Regions from separate parts of the Streptomyces sp. NPDC056161 genome, predicted to be linked through region 1. Evidence: riboswitches for the same ligand, from Rfam matches in the RefSeq annotation. Region 1 holds a riboswitch; the other holds the start of a gene.
What was found. Region 1 has a riboswitch for glycine ahead of gcvT (glycine cleavage system aminomethyltransferase GcvT). Riboswitches for the same ligand answer to the same signal wherever they lie in the genome.
Positions count from the first base shown of each region.

Region 1 (5,456 bases):
CCTCGGCCGCACTAGGGGCCGCTTCCGCGGTCGGCTCGTGCAATGGTGCCGTCATCTGGCAGGGACCCCTCTCAACCGGCGGTAGCCGGGCCGCACTTGCCGCGGTGGCGGCATGATTCAGTCCGTCGTACACATAGGGGCGGCAGGCCCCTTGGTGCCGGAGTCTTCAACGCATCGGCGATCTGTTGCCAGACTTGGCGGCGAAAGGATGCGCAAACGTGATGCTGTCTGCAAGGTTCCGTTATCCGGACAGTGGGTAACGGGGGTCGGACGAGGAGAAGTTGCACTAAACGGACAGCTGTTGTCTTTCCGGTCCGCTCTACACGCGAAGATCTCTTATTGACGTCTTGTCAGCGATCCTCGTGCATACTGTCCGTCACCGGCTCAGGTCCGCCGCCGGTCGCGTCCGCCGAGCGGCGGTAACCGGTCAGTACCGGCCCTGGAGCGGCGGATAGCCGTACCCGCCCGCGGGGGCCTGCGGCGGGGCGGCGTGCGCCTCACGGTCGTAGAAGGGGCGGGCGCCGGCCCGCATCCACATGACGACCGGATCGTGCTCGTCGGTCATCGCCACGGTCGACACCGGCAGCCCGTCCGGTACCGCGCCGATCGACTGCTGCATCATCGCCCGCACCGAGTCCACCGCGGGCGGCGAAGTGTCGTACACGTCCAGCCCGATGGCCAGGTAGGGCGCGCCGAGGGCCGGCTGCACCCAGGCGCGGCGCAGCGAGCGGACCACCGGGGTGCGGTGGGCGTTCTGCGCCAGCAGGGCGTAGAACTGCGGGATCTCGATGCCGGGTTCCGACAGCCTCAGCGGGCCGGCCGGCTGACGGTCCAGGCCCGTGGCGATGCGGCGCAGATCGAGCCAGGGGATGCCGACACCGCCGCCCGGGGCGTGCGGGTTGAGCCAGATGCCGTAGTGGTCCGGGTAGAGGGTGCGGGCCGCGTCGAGCCCGTCGACCACCTCGTACGAGCGGTTCCAGCCACTTGCGGACAGCTCCTGGGCGGAGGTGACGCACGGGGCGTAGCCGTAGCCGTCGACCTCCATGGTTCCGTACTGGGCGTCGGGGGAGCCCGCCTGACCGTGCCACAGGAGCATCCAGACCTGGCCGGAACCGGGGGTCGCGAGCGCGCGCAGGAGCGCCTCGTAGGCGTCGTAACGCCCGGGCGTGACCTGGCGCAGCGTGTGCTCGACGCTGCCGCTGAGGCTCGCGCTCACCTGACTTACCGCCTCTTCTTCGACTACCCCGCGTTCGGGAGACAGCTTAAGCGTCCGGTGGCCCGGGGCTCCTTGTTCGCGGGCGACGCGGCCCGCCGGCGGCCGTCCCCGCCCGGCCGGCGCGGCGCTGCCTACTGGCCGTGCTGGTAGAAGGGCCGCACATGGCCCCTGAGCCAGTCGCCCACCGGGTCCTCGGCGACGTCCAGCAGGACCAGGTTGACCGGCCACCGCACCGGGACCTGCGCCAGCGCCCGGCCCAGGGCGGCCAGCGGCAGTTCCCGCAGATCGCCCTCCCACTGGGCGAGTTCGACGCCGACGAACAGCACCGGGTCCGCCGTCTCGACGGCCGCGAGGCAGCGGCGGGCCGTGCGGATCACGCCGGTCGCCGCGAACTCGGCGGAGGCGGCGGACAGGAAGTCGACCGGGTCGTCCTGCCAGTCCGGCTCGAACAGCCGGACCCGGCCGCCGCTCGTCGGGCCGTCCAGCGCGGTGCGGTCCGCGCGGCACAGTTCGGCCACCGCTTCCGGCGGGAGCGGGAGGCCGACCACCCCGCCCGCGTTGACGGCGATGCCGACCTGCGGGGGCAGGCCGCGGGCGAACTCCACGGCGGGCGCGACGGTGTACGCCAGGTGGGCGCCGACGACCTGGCGGAACTGTTCCTCGGAGCTGAAGACCGGGACGTACGCCTGGCCCTCGATGTCCACCGTCGGCAGGTCGAGGGGGCCGCTGTCCGGGCCGCCGCCCTCCGGCAGCGGGATCCAGAAGAAGCTGCGGCCCAGGACCTCGACGATCCGGCCGCCTGCCGACGGCACGCCGAGGGAGGCGGAGAGCACCTCCTCCAGTTCGTTGCCTGGCCATCCGCCGTGCGGGTGGGGGTGTGCCTGTGCCGGAAAATCCGCTGGGAAGTCCGCCGGGAAGTCCATCTGCCTACCGCCTGCTGGAAAACACTGCTGTGGCTGGAAAGGCTAACGGGTACCGGTGACAGGCCCTCACCCTGCGAAGCCGATCCGGTGCAGCACGTCCGCGGCGTCCCGGTCGAGCAGCACCGCCGAACCGCAGCCCGCGGGCGGCTCGCCCCGCTCCACCGCGCGCAGCAGCCGGGCGGCGGCCCTGCGGTGGCGCAGGAAGGCGTAACGGGAGACGCCCCGGCCGCGGTCGCGCTGGCCGTCGCGGGCCGTGGCGGGCGGGACGTCGAGCAGGATCAGGTGCAGTGTGCCGCCGCGGCGGCGGGCCTCGCGGGCCAGCCAGCCGCGCACCCAGGACTGGGTGCCGCAGTCGTGCACCACGACGCCCTCGCCGGTGCGCAGGGCGCGGCGCAGCGCGGCGTAGTGGGCGAGGCGGACGAGGGGGCGGTAGAGCGCGTACGGGAGGAAGCGCGGGATCCGGGCCTCCCAGCGGTCCCGGGTGTCCTGGGAGTCGATCCTGACGGCTCCCACGCCCTGGACCGTCCGATCCATCAGGGTCGACTTGCCGCTGCCGGGCAGGCCCGTGACCACGGCCAGGTCGTGGCGGCCGAAGTGCAGGGCGCGTGGGCTGCGGCCGGACCGCTCGCGCAGGTCGCGGACGACCGGCGCGGGCCGCTCCGCGCGCCGTCCGACGGATCGGCCCGCGGGCTTCCCGGGCAGCGCGAGACCCGTGGTCGTGGCGTACGCCGTGGTCCTGTTCACCGTGATCGTCCTCCCCTTGGGGTCTGGACATCCCCATCCCCGCCAAGTGTAAAGAGAAGGTAATGCGCGGTGCCTCACCGTGCCGTGCGCGTTCTGCCACAGACCGGTCACGGATCCGGTCTGCCGTGCGGCGGCGAGGCGTGCAATGATGAGCCCGCCAACTGCATACCGGCCGCTTGAATCCGCGCGGGAGAGTTCCCAGCAGCCCTGCTGGGACGCCGAAGGAGCAAGTCCCTCCCTTGAATCTCTCAGGCACCGTCACCGCGTGGGCGAGGCACATCTGAAAAGCGGGCCGCTGTCCGGTGGCTCCACCCAAGGTGCAAGCCGTGACCGCCGTACGACGTTGTGTACGCCGCCGGTCATGGCGAACCTCTCAGGTTCCGATGACAGATGGGGAGGACCTTCCCCGCCCTGCCCGCGTTCGGCCCCGCCCGCGCGGGCGACCCCCATCGCCCTGGGAGACGACCGACCGATGAGCAGCACCGAATCCCCTCGTCCACGGCGTACCGCGCTGGACGCCCTGCACCGCTCGCTCGGTGCGACGATGACCGACTTCGCCGGCTGGGACATGCCGCTGCGCTACGGCTCCGAGCGGGACGAGCACCTCGCCGTGCGGAGCCGGGCGGGGCTTTTCGACCTCTCGCACATGGGTGAGATCACCGTGACCGGCCCGCAGGCCGCCGCGCTGCTGGATCACGCGCTGGTCGGCGACATCGGCGCCGTCAGGACCGGCCGGGCCCGGTACACCATGATCTGCCGGGCCGACGGCGGCATCCTGGACGACCTGATCGTCTACCGGCTGGCCGAGCACGAGTACCTGGTCGTCGCGAACGCCGGCAACGCCCAGGTGGTGCTCGACGCGCTGGTGGAACGGTCCGCGGGCTTCGACGCGCAGGTCCGCGACGACCGCGACGCCTACGCCCTGATCGCCGTCCAGGGCCCCGAGTCCCCCGGCATCCTGGCTTCCCTGACCGATGCCGACCTGGACGGCCTGAAGTACTACGCGGGCCTGCCCGGCACCGTCGCCGGGGTGCCCGCGCTGATCGCCCGTACCGGCTACACCGGCGAGGACGGCTTCGAGTTGTTCGTGGCGCCGGGCGACGCGGAGAAGCTCTGGCAGGCGCTGACCGAGGCGGGCGCCCCGGCCGGGCTGGTCCCGTGCGGGCTGTCCTGCCGGGACACGCTGCGCCTTGAGGCGGGCATGCCGCTGTATGGGCACGAGCTGTCGACCTCGCTCACACCGTTCGACGCCGGGCTCGGCCGGGTGGTGAAGTTCGGCAAGGAGGGCGACTTCGTCGGGCGCGAGGCGCTGCTGGCGGCGGCCGGGCGGGCCGAGCAGAACCCGCCGCGGGTGCTGGTCGGCCTGGTCGCCGAGGGCCGCCGGGTGCCGCGCGCCGGGTACCCGGTGGTCGCGGGCGGCGCGGTGATCGGCGAGGTCACCTCGGGTGCCCCCTCCCCCACCCTGGGCCGGCCCATCGCCATGGCCTACGTCGACGCGGCGCACGCGGCGCCGGGCACGGCGGGCGTCGGCGTGGACATCCGCGGCAACCACGAGCCGTACGAGGTCGTGGCGCTCCCCTTCTACCGGCGGCAGAAGTAGTGCCCCGGTTCGCTGTGATGCCGGGCACACCACCCCGTCCACCTGCGCCTTCCCCCGTCCCCCCGTCATCAGCACTCCCCCGCGTACAGGAGAATTCAAGCCATGAGCAACCCCCAGCAACTGCGCTACAGCAAGGAGCACGAGTGGCTGTCGGCCGCCGCGGACGGCGTCTCGACGGTCGGCATCACGGAGTTCGCGGCGAACTCGCTCGGTGATGTGGTGTTCGTCCAGCTCCCGGAGGTCGGCGCCGCTGTGACCGCGGGCGAGACCTGCGGCGAACTGGAGTCGACCAAGTCGGTGTCCGACCTGTACTCGCCCGTCACCGGCGAGGTCACCGAGATCAACCAGGACGTCGTCGACGACCCGTCACTGGTGAACTCGGCCCCCTTCGAGGGCGGCTGGCTGTTCCGGGTGCGCGTCGCCGAGGAGCCGGCCGACCTGCTCTCCGCCACCGAGTACGCCACCTTCACCACCGGCTGAGGAGTCCTGGCCCCATGTCGCTGATGAACACACCCCTGCACGAGCTGGACCCGGACGTGGCCGCCGCGGTCGACGCCGAGCTGCACCGCCAGCAGTCCACCCTCGAAATGATCGCCTCCGAGAACTTCGCGCCCCTCGCGGTGATGGAGGCGCAGGGCTCGGTCCTCACCAACAAGTACGCCGAGGGCTACCCGGGCCGCCGCTACTACGGCGGCTGCGAGCACGTCGACGTGACCGAGCAGATCGCCATCGACCGGGTCAAGGAGCTGTTCGGCGCCGAGTACGCCAATGTGCAGCCCCACTCGGGCGCCTCCGCCAACCAGGCCGCGCTGTTCGCGCTGGCCCAGCCCGGCGACACGATCCTCGGCCTGGACCTGGCGCACGGCGGCCACCTCACCCACGGCATGCGGCTGAACTTCTCCGGCAAGCAGTTCGACGTGGTCGCCTACCACGTCGACGAGGCCGGTCTGGTCGACATGGCCGAGGTGGAGCG
Region 1 is NZ_JBHJUV010000031.1:49,649-55,104, forward strand. Features, by position in the region: gene ACFC09_RS26755 (ABC transporter permease) at 1-55, opposite strand, end outside; gene ACFC09_RS26760 (enhanced serine sensitivity protein SseB C-terminal domain-containing protein) at 428-1,216, opposite strand; gene ACFC09_RS26765 (enhanced serine sensitivity protein SseB) at 1,348-2,139, opposite strand; gene ACFC09_RS26770 (AAA family ATPase) at 2,206-2,883, opposite strand; glycine riboswitch at 3,061-3,157, shown strand; gene gcvT (glycine cleavage system aminomethyltransferase GcvT) at 3,356-4,483, shown strand; gene gcvH (glycine cleavage system protein GcvH) at 4,586-4,963, shown strand; gene glyA (serine hydroxymethyltransferase) at 4,978-5,456, shown strand, end outside.

Region 2 (5,456 bases), on a different contig from region 1:
CATGACGAGCGGCCGGTGGTGGCCGAGCGGGAGACGAAGTCGGTGTCCGTCGAGGACACGTACGACGTCGACATCCACGATCGTCTCCGGGTCGGCCTGGAGGTGCAGCGGTTGGCCGGCCGGTGCGTGCGGCGGCTGCGCGCGGCGGGGCTGTCGGGGCGGACCATCGTGCTGAAGGTGCGGCGGTACGACTTCTCCACGCTGACCAGGTCGGAGACGCTGCGGGGGCCCACGGACGATCCAGTGGTGGTGCGGGAGGCGGCGATGCGGCTGCTGGAGTCCGTGGACACGACGGGCGGGGTGCGGCTGCTCGGCGTGGGCGTCTCCGGTCTCGCCGACTACACCCAGGAGGACCTGTTCGCCCAGGCGGCGGAGGAGGCGGCCGACGCGGCATCGGAGGAGACGGCGGCCGAGCCCGTCGAGGAGCGGCCGGCGGCGGCCGAACGGCACTGGGCCGCGGGGCACGACGTGCGGCACACCGAGTACGGGCACGGGTGGGTGCAGGGCAGCGGTCTCGGGCGGGTCACGGTGCGCTTCGAGACACCCGCCTCGCAGCCGGGCCGGGTGCGGACGTTCCGGGTCGACGATCCCGGTCTGGAGCCCGCGGATCCGTTGCCGTTGCTGTCCGGGGGAGCGGAGGGGGCTGAGGGGGATGAGGGCGGACCGGTGGTGGGGACGCCGTCGCCGTCGTCGCGGGGGACCGGTTGACGTGGAGCCGGGCAGGGCCGCGGGGTGAGCGCGGCTGAACGGGCCCCGGCGAGCGGAGCGGGGCGGAAAGGGGCAGGGAGGAGGGCTGAGGGAGAAGGGGACCGAGGGGGAAGGGGACCGAGGAACGAGGGGCGAGCCGTCGGGCCGTCCGAGCGTGCCGGCATGGGGTCCGGCGCGCGCCAGACGGTGGTCGACGGGGCAGGCAGGGCAGGGGCGGGGTTATCCATGCCAGGGGGAGACAGCAGGGGCACTCCGCGTGGGCGGTCGCACCGCCGTCTCTGCCCGGGGTCGAGGCGGGCGGAGACGGCGGTGTGCTGGGAGGGGCACGATGCGACGGATCCAGTGGGCGACGTCCCCGGTGGGGTGGGACGTGCCGAAGGGCGAGGCCGAGGACGGACGACGGGGGACGAGGAAGGGAGCGGGGAAGGCAGCGGGGCGTTGGGCCGTACAGGGGTGAGGCCGAGGGGGAAGGGGCCCCGGGGCGGCGTCAGGTCTCGTCCTGGCCCGCCAGCTTGCCGAAGTCGTGGTCGGGTTGCGGTGACGGTGCCGCCACGTCCAGGCCGTAGTGGTGGTAGAGCTGGAGTTCCTGCTCAGGGGAGAGATGGCGGCCCACGCCGAAGTCGGGGGCGTCCTTGATGAGGGCGCGGTCGAAGGGGACGCGCAGACTGCCCTCGATCAGCTCGCTCGGCTCAAGGGGGACGAAGGCGTCCCTGGAGAACAGGCCCGTCCGTATGGCCGCCCACTCCGGCACTCCCGTGGCGTCGTCGAGGTACACCTCGTCGATGGTGCCGATCTTGGTGCCGTTGCGGTCGAACGCCTTGCGGCCGATCAGGTTGCGCGGATCGATGTCGGTCTGCACGGGCCCTCCTCATTGGTCGCAATCATGCGTAAGCACTACAAAAGAGCAGAAACGAGGCGGCGGCCACTCGAAGGTCCTGCCGATGGCGCCGCTGGTAGGCTGGCAATTGGCTGCTGATCCCGTGCGGGAGAGTCCTCCGGACATCGTCCGAGGCGCCGAAGGAGCAAATCCTCCCCGGAATCTCTCAGGCACACGTACCGCACGGGCGAGGTCACTCTGGAAAGCAGGGCGGGTGCTGACGGTTCCCGCTCTCACCGACGGGGAAAGCCGTGACGCCTCGGGTGGCACGGTGAAGCTCTCAGGTCGAGATGACAGAGGGGGAGGCCGTCGGGGTGCCCGCGCCGGGGCGCCCCTCGAAGGTCGTCAGACCAGGAGGCCTCCGCAATGACCGCCCACCGCACTCCGCTCTCCGAGCTCGAACAGGGCACCCCCTTCGAGCAGCGGCACATCGGGCCCGACCAGGAGGCGCGGGAGAAGATGCTCGCGCAGGTCGGTTACGGCTCGCTCGACGAGCTGACCGCCGCCGCGGTGCCGGACGTGATCAAGAACGCCGACGCGCTCGATCTGCCCGACGCCCGCACCGAGGCCGAGGTGCTGGCCGAGCTGCGTTCCCTCGCGGACCGCAACCAGGTCGTCGGTTCGATGATCGGGCTCGGCTACTACGGCACCTTCACGCCGCCCGTCATCCTGCGCAACGTCATGGAGAACCCGGCCTGGTACACGGCCTACACGCCCTACCAGCCGGAGATCTCCCAGGGCCGGCTCGAAGCCCTGCTGAACTTCCAGACCATGGTCGCCGACCTCACCGGACTGCCCACGTCCGGTGCCTCCCTGCTCGACGAGGGCACGGCCGCGGCCGAGGCGATGGCCCTGTCCCGGCGCATGGGCAGGAACAAGAAGGGCCTCTTCCTGGTCGACGCGGACACACTGCCGCAGACCGTCGCCGTGATCCGCACCCGCGCCGAACCGACCGGCGTGGAGGTCGTGGTCGCCGACCTGCAAGAGGGCATCCCCGCCGGGATCGCCGAGCGGGAGATCAACGGCGTACTGATCCAGTACCCGGGTGCCTCCGGCGCCGTACGCGACATCCAGCCGGTCATCGAGCGGGCGCACGAGCTCGGCGCGCTCGTCACCGTCGCCGCCGACCTGCTCGCTCTCACGCTGCTGAAGTCGCCGGGCGAACTGGGTGCGGACATCGCCGTCGGTACGACCCAGCGCTTCGGTGTGCCGATGGGCTTCGGCGGGCCGCACGCCGGCTACATGGCCGTGCACGAGAAGTTCGCGCGCAGCCTGCCGGGCCGCCTCGTGGGCGTCTCCGTCGACGCCGACGGGCACCGGGCCTACCGGCTCGCCCTGCAGACCCGGGAACAGCACATCCGGCGGGAGAAGGCCACCAGCAACATCTGCACCGCGCAGGTGCTGCTCGCGGTGATGGCCGGCATGTACGCCGTCTACCACGGTCCTGAGGGGCTGCGTGCCATCGCGCGACGCACCCACCGCTACGCGGCGATCCTCGCGGCGGGCCTGGCCGGCGGCGGTTTCAGGACCGTCCACGGTGCCTACTTCGACACGCTGACGGTCGAAGCCGCGGGCCGCGCCGAGCAGATCGTCGCCACCGCGCGGGAGAACGGCGTCAACCTGCACCTCGTCGATCCCGACCACGTCTCCATCGCGTGCGACGAGACGACCACCCGGGCCCGGCTCGGTGCCGTGTGGGCCGCCTTCGGCGTGCGGGGTGACGTCGAGGCGCTGGACGCGGCCACCGAGGACGCGCTGCCGCAGGCGCTGCTGCGCACCGACGAGTTCCTGACCCATCCGGTCTTCCAGCAGCACCGCTCCGAGACCGCGATGCTGCGTTACCTGCGCAAGCTGGCCGATCGGGACTACGCGCTGGACCGCGGCATGATCCCGCTGGGCTCCTGCACGATGAAGCTCAACGCGACCACCGAGATGGAACCGGTCACCTGGCCCGAGTTCGGCCAGCTGCACCCGTTCGCGCCCGCCGAGCAGGTGCAGGGCTACCTCACGCTCATCCACGAGCTGGAGGAGCGGCTCGCCGAGGTCACCGGGTACGACAAGGTCTCGCTCCAGCCCAACGCCGGTTCGCAGGGCGAGCTGGCCGGTCTGCTGACCGTGCGCGGCTATCACCGGGCCAACGGCGACGACCAGCGCGTCGTCTGCCTCATCCCGTCCTCCGCGCACGGCACCAACGCCGCCAGCGCGGTGATGGCCGGGATGAAGGTCGTCGTCGTGAAGACCGCCGAGGACGGCGAGATCGACGTCGCGGACCTGCGGGCGAAGATCGAGCAGTACCGCGACGAGCTGGCGGTGCTGATGATCACGTATCCGTCGACGCACGGCGTCTTCGAGGAGCACGTCGCCGACATCTGCGCCCAGGTGCACGAGGCCGGCGGCCAGGTGTACGTGGATGGCGCCAACCTCAACGCCCTCGTCGGGCTCGCCAAGCCGGGCCACTTCGGCGGTGACGTCTCGCACCTCAACCTGCACAAGACGTTCTGCATCCCGCACGGCGGCGGCGGTCCCGGCGTGGGCCCCGTGGGCGTCCGCTCGCACCTGGCGCCGTACCTGCCGAACCACCCGCTCCAGCCCGCCGCAGGTCCGGAGACGGGCGTCGGCCCGATCTCGGCCGCTCCGTGGGGTTCGGCGGGGATACTGCCCATCTCCTGGGCGTACGTCCGGCTCATGGGCGGCGCGGGGCTGAAGCGGGCCACGCAGGTGGCCGTGCTGGCCGCCAACTACATCGCCAAGCGGCTTGAGCCCCACTACCCGGTGCTCTACACGGGTCCCGGCGGCCTGGTCGCGCACGAGTGCATCATCGACCTGCGGCCGCTGACCAAGGCGACCGGTGTGAGCGTGGACGACGTGGCCAAGCGGCTGATCGACTACGGCTTCCACGCGCCGACGATGTCGTTCCCGGTGGCCGGCACGCTGATGATCGAACCGACCGAATCGGAAGACCTGATCGAGCTCGACCGGTTCTGTGAGGCGATGATCGCGATCCGTACGGAGATCGACAAGGTCGGTGCCGGTGAGTGGCCCGCGGACGACAACCCGCTGCGCAACGCCCCGCACACCGCGGCCGCGCTCGGCGGCGACTGGGCGCACGCCTACAGCCGTGCGGAGGCCGTCTTCCCCGCCGGTGTCTCGGCCGCCGACAAGTACTGGCCGCCGGTGCGCCGGATCGACCAGGCGTTCGGCGACCGGAACCTGGTCTGCTCCTGCCCGCCGCTGGACGCGTACGCGGACTGAACCGGGCGGGCGCGTCAGCGTCAGCGTGTGACGGGCTCCCGTCCGAGGCCGGGACGGGAGCCCGCAGGCGTGCGGGATCGGGAGCCCGGACCTGTGCGAGACCGGGAGCCCGGACGCGTGCGAGACCGGTCTGCGACGCCATCGGCGGCGGAAGAAGGGCGGCCGGACGGCGTTCTCAGGCCGTCGCCAAGGACACCTCGGTCGACTTGATCAGGGCGAAGACGGGCGAGCCGGCCGCCAGGCCCAGGTCGGTGACGGACTCCTCGGTGATGGCCGAGGTCAGTTCACCGCCTTCGACCGCGATCTTCACCGCGGCCATCGCTCCGCCGGTGGCGATACCGGTGACGGTCCCGGACAGCTGGTTGCGGATCGAGACGCGCTCGACGGGTGCGGTGGCCAGGGCGACCTCCGTCGACTTCACCAGGGCGCGCACCGTGGAGCCCGTGGTCAGGCCGAGGTCCTCGGCGGCCTCCAGGGTGATCGCGGCGGTCAGGTCCTGACCGCCGGTCAGACGGACCTTCACCGTGGCCATCGCCTCGCCCGGGGTGACGGCGGTGACGGTGCCGGGGAGCTGGTTGCGGATGCTCAGGCTCATGGGACGGCCTCGCAGAATGTGGGG
Region 2 is NZ_JBHJUV010000067.1:9,749-15,204, forward strand. Features, by position in the region: gene ACFC09_RS39375 (DNA polymerase IV) at 1-708, shown strand, start outside; gene ACFC09_RS39380 (PRC-barrel domain-containing protein) at 1,196-1,567, opposite strand; glycine riboswitch at 1,682-1,777, shown strand; gene gcvP (aminomethyl-transferring glycine dehydrogenase) at 1,952-4,837, shown strand; gene ACFC09_RS39390 (molybdopterin-binding protein) at 5,013-5,432, opposite strand.
Region 2: linked by a shared signal. The riboswitch ahead of gcvP (aminomethyl-transferring glycine dehydrogenase) and the one ahead of gcvT (glycine cleavage system aminomethyltransferase GcvT) in region 1 are both predicted to bind glycine.